DNA from 2 places in the Methylophilus sp. 'Pure River' genome. Region 1 is predicted to be linked to the other one. Evidence: riboswitches for the same ligand, from Rfam matches in the RefSeq annotation. Region 1 holds a riboswitch; the other holds the start of a gene.
The links. A riboswitch is a leader RNA that binds a small molecule or an ion and turns the genes downstream of it on or off. The one in region 1 is predicted to bind cobalamin.
Positions count from the first base shown of each region.

Region 1 (13,431 bases):
TTCAAATGGCTGCAATATCATCGTACCGCTGCTTACCTTGAAATCTTCAAATGCGGGTGGTGTGTCAATCTCTAAGTTTTTTATCGCATTGGCTTTGCTCAGATGATTAAGAAGAATGATGACCAAGATCACTATCAAATAGGTAGTACCAGGATGCTGCTTTATCCAAGCAGACAAGCTTTGATCTTTTAATTTTCCATCCATTTTTACCATACTGATCGCTTATGCTTTCCACGTAACGCTTTAGTTTCATGCAACCAGCATGCACTGATTAACTGCGTGAAATTTACCAAAACGTATGCACAAATTGCAACTTAACTCCAATACTCAAAGTCAAGTTACCGCTGAAATCAGACGTGTTTTATGCAAAAAACCGCTTAAATTATTGAATTAACTATAAAAACATCGCCTTTAAAGGGTATACACCCCTAAAAAACTTTGATATGTTACCGATATATCACAATAAATATGATGCTTTTGCGTCAAACAAACATCGGGGTGACATTGAAAATGATGGATATGTCTGGAAAATATTTGTACACCATACGCAGTGCCAATGGTGTGTTGGTTGAAAATCTGCAGATTTTTGGCAAGTCGCGTAGTGAGGCCGATGCCAAGATCAGGCAGATGTATTGGCGCTGCGAAATCTTGAGTTGCAGCCTGGTCGCGGATTTGAGTGCGCGTGCACCGAACCTGAAAATGCAGTGGCTGCGGCCGAATGCTGCGTGAGTTAAATACTTTGAAAAAAGGCGCTTGTAACCAAGCGCCTTTTTTATTGCCTAAACTTAATAACTAAAACAATGAAAGGTTGCTGGCCTGAATATTGGGCTTGCTGACTCTTCTGCGCAGCAGTTTTTTCACTGGCGTATCTGCCAAAGGCAAAGCTTCGTCGAACAGGGATTGTTGTGCCGGAAACATGTCGTCTTGCATCTGCGCGGTTTGCAGGTCAAACCTGAGTTCGCAATCTAGCCATAAATCTGATTTTGGCACGCAGCAGCATGGCAAAATTTCGTCGGCGGCAATAAAGGCGAGGGGCAACTCTACGTAATCGACTTCGCCGTCCAGCATGCGTACGCGGCAGGCACCACAATAACCGCTCCGGCATTGAAACTCTACTTCGTGGCCGGTACGTTCAAGGCCTTCGAGCAGGGTTTCTTGCGGGAGCAGGCTAAAGCGGCTGTGCTGGCTGCGTACGCTAATCATAAATTATAAAAAGATAAATGAGCGAGCGGGATAAAGTGCAAGGCGCACGGAGCGCAGAAACCGGATGTACATGTAGTACATGAGGATTTCGAGCACCGCACAACGCAGCAATTTACCCGCGCAGCCATTTATTATTACAGTTCAAAACCATTGAGGTCGTCTGCTGACACTTCAGAATCAATTTGACCAATCAGGTATGAGCTTAATTCCACCTCTTGCGGCGCAACTTGCACGGTGTCTGAGGCCAGCCAGGTGTTGATCCATGGAATCGGGTTGTTTTTGGCACCGGGGAATGCAGGCGGCAAACCAACGGAGGCCATGCGGCTGTTGGTGATGTATTCGACATACTGGCTCAGGATGTCCTTATTTAAACCAATCATGGAGCCATCTTTAAACAGGTATTCTGCCCATTGCTTTTCCTGCTCGGCGGCGGTTCTAAACATTTCAAAGCACTCGTTGTGCAGCTCGGCAGCGATCTCGGCGAACTCTGGGTCATCTTGCCCGGAGCGCATGATATTGAGGATGTGCTGGGTGCCAGTGAGGTGCAGTGCTTCGTCACGCGCAATGAGACGAATGATTTTAGCGTTGCCTTCCATTACCTTGCGCTCGGCAAAGGCAAATGAGCAGGCAAAGCTGACGTAAAAGCGAATCGCTTCGAGGATATTCACGTTCATCAGGCAGCGATACAGCAGCTTTTTAAGTTCGCGCTTGTTGACCGAGATAGTTTCGCCATTGATGACGTGATCGCCCTCGCCCAGTTGCGAATACAACATGGTCTGATGGATCAGTTCGTCGTAATAATGGGCGATATCCGAGGCACGCGCGGTGATGTTGTCATTGCGCACGATGTCGTCAAAAATGATAGAAGGATCATTGACGATGTTGCGGATGATGTGGGTGTAAGAGCGCGAGTGAATCGTCTCGGAAAACGCCCAGGTTTCAATCCAGGTTTCCAGCTCGGGCAGTGACACCAATGGCAACAATGCCACGTTAGGGCTGCGGCCCTGGATGGAATCCAACAGCGTCTGGTATTTGAGGTTGCTGATGAAAATATGCTTTTCATGCTCAGGCAGACCCTGGTAGTCAGCACGGTCTTGTGACACATCGACCTCTTCCGGGCGCCAGAAGAATGACAGTTGTTTCTCGATCAGCTTCTCGAAGACCGGATATTTTTGCTGGTCATAACGTGCCACGTTGACGGGCTGACCGAAGAACATGGGTTCTTTTAACTGTTCGTTGTCGATTTTGGTAAAGATGCTGTAGGCCATAGCCGTGTTCCTAATGTTTAAGTTTTATTCTCAAACTGTTTTTAAAATCTACTCATTACCCCACTGCAATAAGCGTTTGATCAGTGAGTGAGCGGGATAAAGTGCAAGGCGTCCGGAGCACAGAAACCGGAATGTACATGGAGTACATGAGATTTCGAGCACCGCACAACGTTGCAATTTGCCCGCGCAGCCACTGAGTCAGCGCTTATTTAAATCTTGCAGGCGCCGCTGGCACACCCATCATCTTCCGCCTCAGTGCCGCCTTCTGTCGCACCATCACGGGTGTTGTGGTAATACAAAGTTTTGATGCCCAGTTTGTACACTTGCAACAAGTCTTTGAGCAACTGCTTCATAGGCACACGGCCGCCTTCAAAACGGGTGGGGTCATAGTTGGTGTTGGCAGAAATAGACTGGTCAACAAACTTTTGCATAATGCCCACCAGCTTGAGGTAACCCTCATTGCTAGGCATTTTCCACAGCAACTGGTACTGGTCACGCAAGCGGTCAATCTCTGGTACCACCTGGCGCAAGATGCCATCTTTGGACTGTTTGACAGACACCAGGCCGCGCGGCGGTTCGATACCATTGGTGGCGTTGGCAATCTGGCTGGACGTCTCGGATGGCATCAATGCTGTCAGCGTAGAGTTACGCAGGCCATCTTTCTGGATGTCGGCACGCAGGCTTTCCCAGTCCAGCAACAATGGCTCGCTGCAGACGGCATCAAGGTCTTTTTTATAGGTATCAATCGGCAAAATACCTTTGGCATACGTGGTTTCGTTAAATGCACCGCATGGACCAAATTCGCGTGACAACTGTACCGAAGCCTTGAGCAGGTAATACTGAATCGCCTCAAACGTGCGGTGGGTCAGGCCCAACGCTGCGTCGCTGGTGTAGTTAGTGCCATTTTTGGCCAGGTAGTAAGCGTAGTTGATCACGCCCACGCCCAATGAACGGCGCTTGTTGGTGGCATTGAGAGCAGCTTTGACCGGGTAATCCTGGTATTCCAGCAAGGCATCCAGCGCACGCACCACCAAATCAGCCAGGCCTTCGAGTTCATCCAGTGACTCCAATGCACCCAGGTTAAACGCTGACAAGGTGCACAAGGCAATTTCGCCCTCTTCATCATTGATGTCGTTCAATGGATGGGTCGGCAGTGCAATTTCCATACACAGGTTGGACTGGCGCACTGGAGCAACGGCCGGGTCAAACGGGCTGTGTGTATTGCAGTGGTCTACGTTCTGAATGTAGATACGGCCTGTGCCTGCGCGTTCTTGCATCACCAGCGAGAACAGGTCTACGGCTGGCAAGCTACGCTTGCGGATGCTGTCATCGGCTTCGTATTGCGCATAGAGGCGCTCGAATTCGTCTTGGTCGGCAAAGAAGGAATCGTACAAGCCTGGTACATCATGTGGAGAGAACAAGGTGATGTTCTGGCCTTTGATCAGGCGCTGGTACATCAGGCGGTTGATCTGCACGCCGTAATCGAGGTGGCGTACACGGTTCTCTTCCACGCCGCGGTTGTTTTTGAGCACCAGCAGTGACTCAACTTCCAAATGCCACAGCGGGTAGAACAAGGTGGCTGCACCACCGCGCACGCCGCCCTGTGAGCAAGACTTCACCGCAGACTGGAACAATTTGTAGAATGGCAGGCAGCCAGTGTGCTGTGCTTCACCACCACGGATTTCACTGCCCAGGGCGCGGATGCGGCCCGCGTTGACGCCGATACCGGCACGCTGTGACACGTATTTCACAATGGCGCTTGATGTGGCGTTGATGCTATCCAGGCTGTCATCACACTCAATCAGCACGCAGGAGCTAAATTGGCGTGTAGGCGTACGCACACCAGACATGATAGGTGTAGGCAACGAGATTTTGAAAGTAGACACCGCATCATAGAAGCGCTTGATCAGATCCAGTCTTGTCTGCCCTTTGTAATTGGCAAACAGGCTCATGGCCACCAGAATGTACAGGAACTGCGGGCTCTCGTAGATTTTCTTGGTAACGCGGTTCTGCACCAGGTATTTACCCTCAAGTTGCTTCACAGCGGCGTAAGAGAAATTCATGTCGCGCCAGTGGTCCAGATGGCTATTTAACGCATCAAACTCTTCACGGCTGTAATCGCGCAGCAGATGCGGGTCATACTTGCCCAGTTCGGTCAGGGTCGTCACGTGGTCAAACAAATGTGGCGGCTCAAACTGGCCATAAGCAATTTTGCGCAGGTGAAAAATGGATAAACGCGCAGCCAGGTACTGGTAGTCAGGCGTTTCTTCAGAAATCAGGTCAGCGGCCGACTTGATGATGGTTTCATGAATGTCGTCCGTACGAATGCCATCGTAAAACTGGATATGGGAGCGCAACTCTACCTGCGATACCGACACATTATTCAGGCCCTGTGCGGCCCAGTCGATCACGCGGTGAATTTTGTCGAGATTAATCGGTTCCTTGCGACCATCCCGTTTTGTGGCCTGCATGGATTCGTATTGTGACATTAATGGCTCCCAATCATGGCAGCGAAGGTGGCATGGCACAGGCTTTTCGCAACGCGCATCCCGCCCCGGGAAAACCCAGGACCGCAGAAAATGCACCCGCTTAAAGGCCAGAAGAGCAATCAGCACAAAACTTGGCTCACTGCATCTGCCGAGGACACCCCGCCTCAAACGTTAACAAGAAAAAACTTACGGTAGGTCTCCTGGCTTTCAGGTCACCATTATTTGCTTTGCCTTCCCGAAATTATCAGTGGCGTTGTTAACAGCAAATAACTCGCTGATCACAGTTGCGGGGGCAGCTCTGGCTTGATGAGGACTGCGCCGTCTTCACGCACCAGATTCCCTTTTAAATACAGAAGAAGACTGTCTTCTGCATACCGTATGGATGCGACTATAAAACAATATCTATGGCTTTTCAATTATCAAAAACACAATATATTGATTTATTTACCTTGACAGTGAGCAACTGATTGTTTTTATTCAAGAATATTTTTACAACCATACTGCACAACTTCAGTGAGTGATATGCCGTCTCCTATCGTGATAAAAAAGCTATTTTTACGTCGTAATCATTAGGACACAGTGGTAACGAATTATGCGACACTAGGCATAACGAATAAAAACCAAATCCGTCATGACTTTTCTCCGTCTATCTACAAGATGCAGACTCACCGTCCTCATGTTGGTGGCTGCCAGCCCCGCGTATGCCACCAACGGCATCAACCTCATTGGCTTTGGTGCTGAATCAACCCTGATGGGCGGTGCTGACGTGGCGGTCGCGCGTGACACCAGCGCACTCAATACCAACCCGGCCGGGCTGACGCAGATCAAAGCGCCATTGCTGGATATGTTTGGCTCAGTGCTACGCACCACCGACCTGGTACACAAAGACCCCCGCAACGAAGAACATGCGTCCAACCGCTACACCTTGCTTGGTGGTGGTGGCTATGCGCGGCCCCTGGAAAATACCCCTTGTACGGCTGGCATAGGCTTGTTCGCACAAGGCGGCGCCGGTGGCGTGTTCGACAACCTGCGTACGCCGTTTGGCAATCGCGATGATTTGTCCTCGCTGTTTGGGATCGCCAAGATCATCCCCGGTATCGGTTGCGAGGTAACTGACAAGCTCTCTCTGGGCGCCAGCCTGAATATTGTTTATGCGAGCATAGAACAGGACTTTTTTGCGAATACTTCAGTGAGTGCGGTGCCCTTTGCAGGTTACAAATTAGAGGGCGCCTCCGCAGTGCGTACAGGCTTCAAGCTGGGCATGCAATATCGTGTGACCCCTGCACTGACGCTGGCGGCCTCCTATACCGAGAAAACCGAATTGCCGATGACCGGCGGCACACTGACAGCTGACTTCACAGATTTCGGGTTGGGCAAGGTGAAGTATGCCGATGCTTCAATCAAAGGCTTCGCCCTGCCGCGTGAAGTCGCTGTCGGGATGGCGTTCAAGCCAACAGATGACTGGTTGCTTTCATTCAAACTCAACTGGCTTAACTGGAGCGATGCGATCAATGACGTGACCCTGCGCGCCACCAAACCAAACAATGCTTCAGCGCAATCTATATATGGCAGCTCAATGGCAGCCGACTGGAAAGACCAATGGGTAGTCGCGACAGGCGTTGCGTACAACTGGGATGACCGTACCACGCTTTATGCGGGCCACAATTACGGCAAAAACCCGATCCCGCGCCAGAACTCCAGTCCTTTATTGGCAGGCACCCTAGAGCATCACCTCACCTTCGGTGCCGCACGCAAGGTCGACCAGCACTGGCTGATGACAAGCGGCGTCGAATGGATGCTACCTGTCAGTGTTAAATACAACAGCCGATTATTTGGTGAGTCTGAAATCCGTAATGAGGCGATTGTGTTGCACTTTATGCTGAGCCGCCGCTGGTAGCTTAAACAAAAAAACCTGGCATCAAGGATGCCAGGCTCCAAAACGAGTATGTCTGAGGAAAACAACAGTCAGCTGATCCCCTAGCTGTCACGCTTAAAAATCTACCTGTGCACTCACCTTGAAAATACGCGGCTCGCCCTGCGTCAGGAAATTCCAGTCGCCGTGGGTTTGCCAATATTTCTCATTGGTCAGGTTCTGAATAGCCGCACGCATGGTCACGCGATGGTCATTCAGTTTGGCCTGATAGCGCGCACCCAGATCAAATAAAGTATAACTATCCATGCGGTGAATATTTCTTGCTTCCAGGTAACGGTCACCCACATAACGCATCCCTGCTGATAAGGTCACGCCAGGCACAGCCAGCATTTGATAATCAGTAAATAAGGTAGCAGTAAATTTGGGGGCGTTAGGCGCATCCTTGCCATTGACATCAACATCATCACTGTTGTTTTCACTGTGCATGAGTACCATGCTACCGCGCAAGGCCCACTGGCTGCCGAGTTCAACACGGCCCGCCAGGTCCAGTCCACTCAGGACCAGGCCTTTCGTTTGCTGTACGTAATAATCGCTACTATTCGTGTAAGCCAGGCCACGTTGCATGCGGAACAGCGCGGCTTCGGCAGACCAGAAGCTGCCTTGCTGCTTGAGGCCAAGTTCATATTGCCTGCTTTCCAGCGGCCCAAAGGATTGGTCTTTATTATTGGTTCCCAGGGGCGCCGTGTTGCCCTCTTCTAACGCCTCGACATAGCTTACATAGGCAGTCAGTGCCTCTTGCGGTTTCCAGAGCAGAGCATAGGTTGGTGTCACCTTGCTTTTGTCAAAAGTCTCACCGCCGGGCTGGGTTTTGCGGTAGCTACTATGACGCAGGCCAATAATGGTGCTCCATTGCGGCGTCCATTCAATCGTGTCGCTCACAAACACACCAACATTGCGGGTCCTGAAAATGGTACTGACATCTTTGCTGATGTCGGAATGTGGATTGCTTGCATCACTGCGGCCACCGTACAAATTGCCCGTTCCCAAGGAGACAAAACCGTCCGGCGCACCACTGCGATGCACCGTTTGCATATCCGTCCCCGCCACCAGCGCATGCTTGATACTCCCGGTATCAAACCGCCCATTCACCATCATGTTTGCTGACAGATTGGTGTGCTCGCTATACCACTGTACCAGGCCATCATCATAGTTACCGGCATCGTCATTGATGTAAAGATAACTGTCGTAATTGGTACGCTTGAGTTTGGACATACGTACGGCCGTACTGATATTCCAGTCGTCATTGAATGCCCAACGCAACCCGGTACCTGCAGTCAGCATCTCGGTCTCATGATAGGTAAAATCCTGCGTCAGGCGTTTGGCGCCATCAATCGGCTTAGGGGCGGCAGCATTATCATCCACCACCAACGCGAACATGGAGCCATTCACTTTGCGTTTTTGATATAGTGTGTCGGCCTCAATGGTTAACTGGTCACTGAGTTTAATATCCAGTGCGGCGGAGGCTGAATCTCGCTTGATCGGCGTATCCAGATAAGTATCGCCACCTTCGTGTACATAATTGACACGCAATCCCAAACGATCATCGGCAAAACGACGGCCGATATCCAGGTTGAGACTGTATTGACTATCCGTCATCAAGCCGGCCGTCACGCGCGTCATCGGCGTATCCCCGGCGCGCTTGAGCTTGTAATTGAGGATACCGCCCGGCTGTGCAAAACCATACATGAACCCGGACAAGCCTTTCAGCAGCTCAATCTGCTCGAAATGCTCAATGGGTAAATCGGTATTCCATGCCGAAATATTCAGGCCATCAATTTTATAACCATTCAATAAATCGAGCGCTAGGCCCCTGACGGTAATCATGGAGCTTTCACGCGCGACCCCGTTACTTGAGGCCGTCACGGCAGCATCCAGCCTGAATACATCCGCAATATTCGTCACTTGGCGATCAACCATCTCTTCCGATTTCACCACCCTGACGGAGAATGGTGTATCCAGTAATGTTTTTTCGCCCAGTGCGCCATAACTGGCCTGATTAGCTTCGTAACGACTAAGCAGCCCATTGCCCTCCCTGGCTGCCTGCACATGCACTTCATTTAATAACTGAGGCGTTTTCTCGTCTACATCCAGCCGAATCACGGTAAAGCTTTTGCTATCCGTTTGCTTTAACGCCAAACCACTATTTTCCAGTAGCTTTTCCAGCGCCTGACGCACAGTATAGTCACCCCTGAGTGCGGGGGATTGTTTATGCTCAGTCAACGCAGTAGAAAAGAGAATGCGCTCACCCGACTGATGAGCCAAAGTATTCAGGGCTTTATCTAATGATTGTGAGGGAATATTCAGTTCCACAGCCTGGGCAGTGAAAACGAGATTGGCCAGTAATAACGCCATTAAAGTAGGCTTATAAGAGAGAGACATCGTGCTTTCCAGTGAATAAATAAATTGCTTACACTGGTATGTCGCATGAGCATCGGCAAATGTTGATGTCTGAGCTAAAAAATTTATCCCGGTGGTCGCGCCGGTCAAAAAAGTACCTGCCCATGCGGGCCGGTACTTTTAATAGAAACGCGTTAAATCTCCAGCTTAAGCGCCACTCCGAATAAGCGCGGAGCGCCAACATCGAGCACATCGCCACTACTATTATTGGTGACATACTCGCGGTCAAACAGGTTACGCACAAAGGCATTCACCGTGGTACGTGGATTTAAACGATAGGTCGCATTGGTATTCACCAGCACCACGCTGTCGTTGCGTCTGGTTTCTGTGAGCAGATATACGGAAGGGCTGCTATCTTGGTAAACCGTGTCTACATTGAACAGCCACTGATTACCCAAGTGGTAGTTCAAGCCAAGATTCACTTTGGTTCTCGGCGCCATAATGAACTGCTTGCCGCGCATATTGAGACCATCACTGTTGATGAAGTCCAGATACTCGGTATGGTTGTAGGCGGCACCGGCAATCATCTGCCAGTCACTATTGATCGCATACTCAGCCGAAACCTCCAGGCCGCGCATACGGCTTCTGGCAGCGTTAGAAATATACAAACGATTCAATGCATCGCGCTGACGCACCTGCTGGTCCTTCCAATCGGTGTAATACACGTTGGCAAAGGTTTTCAGGCCATATTCAGGCCAGCTACCGCGATAAGAAAGCTCGTAGGTAGTAGTGAATTCCGCGTCATATGGCCGGTGATCGGATGGCACCCGCATATTAATACCACCGCCACGATAACCACGTTGCACCACAAAGCCAGTACGCTGAGTAGGCGACCAGATATAGTTGATGCCCGCTTTTGGCAGTAAGGCGCCAAAAGTCTTTTTGTCATCGGCTTCGGTGACTGGTGATAGCGAGAAGGTATCCAGCACATAATCGACCTTGGCTTCATTTTTCTCACGGTCATAACGCAAACCGGCGATGGCTTGCCAGTGCGGGGCAAAATCCCAGTTAACCTCGCCAAAGATGGCCTGATTACGTATTTGGCTTCTGCCATCCGCCATCAATACCGACCCGAAGCCCACGACGCCCAAGGTATCATTAAACTTGATTCTGGAAGACCCGTAATAGAAACCCGCGTGTGCCTTCAGGGTATCCCCCTGGTATGTGGCGCGGAACTCCTGGCTAAATAATCTGGTTTGATGGTGGCGATTGGCTTCTTCGCTATCTACCGCGCCCTGATCAAAATCCAGCAGGCTCTGGTAGTTCGCATTGGTCCCCGAAGAAATGCTGGTTAACGCCCATGACTTATTGAGCTGATGTGTCAGCTTTAGCGTCGCCTCATTTTGCTGTATGGCATCAAAAGCATCTGTGTTCTGGTTCAACTTGTAATATTGCGGCTGGTTATTGAGTTGCGTCACGCCATTGCTACCGGCGTGGTAATCGGTGTGCGATAAGGTCAGCAAAGCCTCTGTGTTATCCCCAGCCAATAACAACAATTTGCCACGGGCATTGATAGAGCGGCGCGGATCGGCATTGTTATCCAGCACACGGTTCTTGATATAACCCTCTTCATTTTGCACATTCAAGGCAAAGCGGCCTGCCAACACCTCTGGCACTAACACCGCGTTGGCTGCAAGCGCCCCACCCTGCTGGTAATAATTGCCAAGGTTGCCTTGCAAGGTCAGTGTATTTTTAAACTCGGGATCATTGGTTTGCATAATCACCGCTCCCGCCAATGCGTTGCGGCCTTGCACGGTCGATTGCGCACCACGGTACACTTCCACCTGTTTCATATCCCAGGTTGAAAGCGGGCTCATGGTCACCATACTGCTGGTTTGCAAGGCGCCATCAACAAACACCGACACCGCGTTGTTTAACGACAGCGGCCCCTGGTCATCAAAGCCGGTTACCGGCACGCCACGGATGCCCCAGGTTTCATTACGTGACTGCGTATATACACCAGGCGTACGCGCCATGATGTCAGATAGCGACTGATCACCATGCGTACGGATATCCTGGGCGGTAGCGACAGCCACACTGGAGTAGGTTTCACTGAGTTTACGCGTGATTTTCTCACCCTGCACGGTCACTTCTGGCAAGGTATCCACTGATTCATGAGCGCTGGTCGTGGGTGCAGCAGAGCTACTGACTTTCGCGCTCTTCTTTAGCGAATATTGCTGACCACCCTTGTCATCCAGTGCAAAATCACTGCCCTTGAGCAAGGTATCGAATCCCTCATTAACGCTGTAATACCCTTGCAGGCCGTCACTTTTCAAGTTGGCAAGCAGGGCGGGGTCAAACGACAGGCGTGTGCCAGTCAAGGCAGCAAACTCTGCCAGCACATGACCCAAGGGGCCTGGGGCGAGTTGATAATGCTGTTTCTCGGCGACGGCTTTGGGGCTATCCGCCATCACCAGCGACGGGCTGGCCGCCAAAATAAAGCCGCACAAAGCAACACGCAGTGCGCTCTGCAACGGAGTAAGTTTAAAAACGGAAAATGTCATTGCCTGAGAACTTTCTTAAGTATCAATAATGAAACGGCCTAGGAACGGCCTTCATCATGTACACCGGGCGAATGCTAAAAAAGTATCAGGGTAAACAACATTTTTTTATCCTGCGGCAGATGCAGGTTCAATCATGATCCAGTAGCGGCTAGGCGCGACGACTTTTACCGGCAAGGTCTTTTGCAGCAAGTCGAGTGCGGCATCGGTATCTTTTAAAGGAAACGCTCCCGATACGGTCATCTGCCTGAGCTCAGGATGGCAACGGATCACGCCGTGCCGGTAACGTGCCAGCTCTTTGAGCAATGCCTCTAAGGGCATTGCTTGTGCCAGCAGCATGCCTTGCTGCCAGTAGCCCACGCTTTGGTCCGCAACTCGTGCTGGCTCCAATGCATGACGATTGAATGCGCGCTGCTGCCCGGCTTGCACCACACTGCTCTGGCCATTGTCGAGTTGAATACGCACTGCCCCTTCGGTCACCGCCAATATAGTACGATCAGCAGTCAACTTGACATTGAAGCGTGTACCCAATGGCACCAGCTCACCATGCGGCGTAATGACGACCAATTTGCGCTTGTCCTGATGCCCGGTTTCCAGCCACACTTCACCTTGGTGCAACACAATCTTCCGCTCTTGGTGATACTGGATATCCACGGCAGAATCTGTATTCAATACCAGGCGCGTGCCATCGCCCAGATGCAGATGTTTCTGCTCGCCAACCGCGGTCTGGTACCCGGCCCGCCAGCGTTCTAAAGGTAACGTTCGGTATCCCAGCCAGGCACTTGGTAATACGATTGCCAGCGTACCCAGTTTTTTGAGTGCCTGCCTGCGTGATGTATGGTCTATGCGCGCCAGCACCTGTTTGGCCAATGCTTTATGCGGCACCTGCCCAAAGGTGTGCTGTATTTGCGTGAGTCGCGACCAGGCCTCTGCATGTTGTGGGTGACTGCTTTGCCAATGCTCAAACGCCGCCAGTGTCGCAGGGCTCGTCTCCTCTGACTGTAATTTCAGCAGCCAGTCCACCGCCTGGGCCAGCACCTGTTGATCCAGCGTTGAGGGAGTATTTAACATCATAGGCTTAAACACGCCAGATACGCTTTACGCATATGCCGTTTGACAGTGATCAGTGAAAGCGCCAGTTGATCGGCAACCTGCTGGTAAGTCAGCCCATCCAGTTGCGCCAGTAAAAAAATAGCGCGGGTTTGCGCAGGCATGTGTTGCAATAGATGATCAATTTGTCGCAATGATTCCAGAATCAGGTGCTGCTCTTCAGCCGATGGCCATAAGTCTGGCGTGAGATGTGCCAATGTTTCCTGGTAAGCGCGTTCCACCTGCTGATGGCGCCAGTGGTCTATGACCAGGCCTTTGGCAATATGCACCAGCAAGGCACGTGGCTCTGCCCCTAACTGGGCCAGCTTGTCTTTATGCATAACACGCACAAACGTATCATGCGCAATATCCGCCGCATCCCATGGGTTGCCGGTTTTTTTGCGCAACCAGCCCTGCAGCCAGTCATGATGCTGACGGTAGACATCGTGTAATTGCTGCCAGCGCACATTCAGCAAAGCCATGGCTGACACTTTCTAGCGACAATATAAAATGGCTCAATCATGATTAAAGATGCCGGATCACAATCACAC
Region 1 is NZ_JBKOUE010000003.1:125,277-138,707, forward strand. It holds gene ACIDE9_RS04405 (hypothetical protein) at 1-213, opposite strand, end outside; gene ACIDE9_RS04410 (hypothetical protein) at 520-729, shown strand; gene yfaE (class I ribonucleotide reductase maintenance protein YfaE) at 793-1,203, opposite strand; gene nrdB (class Ia ribonucleoside-diphosphate reductase subunit beta) at 1,338-2,471, opposite strand; gene nrdA (class 1a ribonucleoside-diphosphate reductase subunit alpha) at 2,681-4,960, opposite strand; cobalamin riboswitch at 5,133-5,354, opposite strand; gene ACIDE9_RS04430 (OmpP1/FadL family transporter) at 5,592-6,857, shown strand; gene ACIDE9_RS04435 (TonB-dependent siderophore receptor) at 6,951-9,272, opposite strand; gene ACIDE9_RS04440 (TonB-dependent receptor domain-containing protein) at 9,425-11,794, opposite strand; gene ACIDE9_RS04445 (FecR domain-containing protein) at 11,900-12,865, opposite strand; gene ACIDE9_RS04450 (sigma-70 family RNA polymerase sigma factor) at 12,862-13,362, opposite strand; gene ACIDE9_RS04455 (FecR family protein) at 13,406-13,431, opposite strand, start outside.

Region 2 (3,764 bases), on a different contig from region 1:
TCGACGGCACGGTATTCAGGTAGCTCGTCATAAACGTCAGCATATCCGCAGTGGTTGCGCCGCCAACTGCAAAATTTTGAAAACTAGCGGGTGAATTTAAACCTAACTCGGTCGCAAGATATTCAACGGCTGTTGGACCATTGGTAAAACGATAGTTGCTGTAAGGCGCACCCGTCTGTCCGCTACCAAATAACTTATAATAACTGACCACCGCAGTCTCTTGATCACCACCGTCGAAAAAACTATCGCCTATCGCAGTGATACCGCTATAAGCAAACGCTTGCTGAGAAAACAATGCAAATGCAAAAAACCAGAAAAATAGCTTACGCATGCCGTACTCCCTGAGTGTTAATTGTTAATCTATGTAACCAACTGGATTTTTAATCAATCCATTAAAGATTGCAATAGAAACTTTACAACGACAGCTAGTTGAAACGTAATGACGTGGCGAGGAACCACAGAAAGAGAAGGGAAAACAATGCGCTAAGGGGTTACCTGAGCCGAGATCCTGAACCAAAAAGTTCAGGTGGTAACAGCCTAAGGTACATTAGGTTCACACGCCAAGGGAGCCTTAAAAGACCACCCAACTTAGTGCGATCGCACAGCACCTGATGAGCCGAAACCTATAACAAAGACTAGTTCAAGGAATTTTAGACTCAGGCAACGCCTTAGCACACCGTTTTTATGATACGCCAATTAGTAAAAATGACGATGAAAATTTTGTGAATTGAAGCGGATTACAACAGTTTATGCTGGCCGGATAATACATCATCAATCTGCTGCTGCATGGTTGAAATGCGTTTTTTCACATCGCCCACATCCACACCGCCGCTACGCGTATTCAGCAACTCATGCGTAATATTGAGTGCCGCCATAATCGCAATCCGCTCCACACTCACCATCTTGCCAGCATCACGAATTTCGCGCATTTTACCATCAAGATAGCCAACCGCCTGCAACAAACTGTCACGCTCTTCGTCAGTACAAGTCACGCTGAGCGCGCGGCCCATAATTTCGATATCAATCGGATTACTTGCCATGACTAACGACCTTCCTCAGGCAACGCCGACAACAAACGCTCCAGTTGTACACTGGCTTGCGTCATATTGACTTTGAGTGATTGCGACTCCTGATGCAGCCGTGTGACCTCCTGACGCAACTCCACATTTTCGTCACGCAGCTGGCCGCACAAAGCAATCAGCTTCGTCACACGCTCTTCAAGACTTTTTAAATCGGCATCCATCAGCCCATTATCTTTTAAAAAAATGAGTGTGGTCAATAGCTAAGCGCGTTTTTTCAAAGTAAATTGATAATTTGAGCATTGCTGTCGAAAGTAGGCTTGCTGGCAAAAAAGCAGGCTTTAGACTAAAATAGCAACCAGTTGTCAGGTGCCTTTGCTGTATTTCTACAGGCAAGGTGAAACTGGGAAACAGGTGCGCGGACCTAATATTCGCAATTCCTGTGCTGCCCCCGCAACGGTAAGCAAGTGCGGGTCTATCCACATGCCACTGAGTTCAAACTCGGGAAGGCGATAGATCAAAACTTGCAAGCCCGGAGACCGGCCTCGCAACCAAATCGCATGGAAATACCGCGGGGTGACGGTGACTCTAAAAAAATGGCACTTCGATTTAATTGAAGTGCCTGCTTGCCTTTTAGTCGTCAATACACATCCCAGGTTTCCACTTTATGTTCTGCATGCGGGGTCGTATGCATTATCGGAAACAAATATGAATAAAAAAATCATTTTGGGACTCATCGCCCTTTACCCAGCCATGTCCTTGGCTCAAGAGGTTTTTTCTGAAAACACCTCCAATCTCGCCTCACTGTCATTGGACGAAGTGAGCGTGACCGCAGCAAGAATACCAGTTTCAACCAAGACGGCGACTGGTGACATCACAGTGATCACGCGTGACGAGATTGAAAGAGTGAAAGGCAGCTCGCTGCCGGACCTACTCAGATTACAGCCCGGCTTGCAGATTTCCACCAATGGCGGCATGGGAACGGCCAGCAGTGTATTTATACGTGGCACCAATGCGGAACAACTGATTGTGCTTATCGATGGACTGAGAGTCAACTCCGCGACACTGGGAACCACTGCCTTCGAAAACCTGCCATTATCCTTGATAGACAGAATTGAAATTCTACGTGGCCCTGCTTCCAGCCTTTATGGCGCTGATGCTATTGGCGGCGTTATCCAGATTTTTACTCGACGAGCAAAAACCGACCAGACTCTCTTTTACGGTAGTGTAGGTGCTGGCAGTTACGACACATACACCGGCAGTGCAGGATTCGACAGTCGCTATCAGGCACTACAATTTGGTGCTCAAATGAGCAGTTATGACACGAGAGGCATTTCTGCAAAAAAACGTCCCCCGCAAACGATTGACCGTGACCGTGATGGTTATAACAATCTGAGCGGCACGGCTTATGCAGACCTAGAGCTTGCAGAAGGCCATAGCCTCGGTTTGCGCTTTATGGAATCTGATGGCCAAAACCAGTTTGATAATGCCTACCGTAATTACTCCACCACCAACCAGCAAGCCTATGGTGCGACACTGAAAAACCGGCTGACCGAGCATTGGACGAGCACATTGAAATATGGCATCGGGCGTGAGCGCTCATTCAGCTTAAACAGCGCGAGCAGCCGCAGTAAATTCGACTCAGAACAAACCCAGATTACCTGGCAACATGATTACACGCTACCGTTCGGCACATTGACCTTTGCCTACGATAGGCTGGAGCAAGATGTCCTGACATTTTCCAATGGCAACCCCAGCATAGACAAGACGCGTAACGATGACGGCTTCATGCTTGGCTTCGTTGGCAATCACGAAGCGCACAGCATTCAACTCTCAGCACGTGAAGATCACAACACCCAATATGGCAACTACGTCACCGGCGGCGCAGGTTATGGCTACGCCATCTCACCCGAATGGCAAATCACCGCTCAATATGGATCAGCCTTTAGGGCGCCTACCTTTAACCAATTGTACTTTCCAAGCTTTGGCGACCCGGCCCTGAAACCGGAAAAATCGGATAACGTTGAAGCCAGCCTACGTTATCAAACCTCGGCTATCCAGGCCAAGCTGACCGTATTTGAAAACCATATCCGCGACCTTATCCAGAATGCAGGCCCTGCAACATCAGGCTGTAGTTTTGCAGGATTCTGCCCAACCAATTCAGGCAAGGTAGAAATTAAAGGGATCACTGCTGAAAGCAGCATCGTGTTGAACCCTCAGTGGCAACTCACAGGAAACTTGACCATCCAGTCTCCACGCAACGATGACACAGATAATTTACTTGTGAGAAGAAGTCAGCGCTACGGGAACCTGCAATTGCAATACAAGTCTGGCGACTGGGATGTTGGCACCGAAGTTAGCGCCTCTTCGCAACGCTACAACGACGCGGACAACAACTTCAGACTCAGCGGTTATGCCTTGGTCAACGCATCATTAGGCTATCGATTGAGTCCTCATTGGAAGCTGCTGGCACGTGCAAACAACATCCTGGATAAGGACTATGTAGTGGCAACCACCAAAAGCACATTCTCACCCAATGCACCTGACTACAACACAATGGGCACCAACGTGTTTATCAGTCTGAATTACGACATGAAGTAACCCTGCCAGGGTGGATTTTGCCCAAGCCTAAAGGAATTGGGCTAAAATTCACCCCTTGTGATTAATCTTATTTTTTGGAGTCGTTGGCATGCCAAGTAAAATTTCAACTCAATCTCTGGCAGTTGCGCTTGTTATTGCGCTGAT
Region 2 is NZ_JBKOUE010000010.1:53,181-56,944, reverse strand. It holds gene ACIDE9_RS12400 (SGNH/GDSL hydrolase family protein) at 1-331, opposite strand, end outside; gene ACIDE9_RS12395 (cell division protein ZapA) at 738-1,040, opposite strand; gene ACIDE9_RS12390 (hypothetical protein) at 1,043-1,279, opposite strand; cobalamin riboswitch at 1,370-1,582, shown strand; gene ACIDE9_RS12385 (TonB-dependent receptor domain-containing protein) at 1,728-3,620, shown strand; gene ACIDE9_RS12380 (hypothetical protein) at 3,709-3,764, shown strand, end outside.
Region 2: it holds a riboswitch for cobalamin, as region 1 does, so the genes downstream of both, ACIDE9_RS12385 (TonB-dependent receptor domain-containing protein) here and nrdA (class 1a ribonucleoside-diphosphate reductase subunit alpha) in region 1, are expected to answer to the same signal.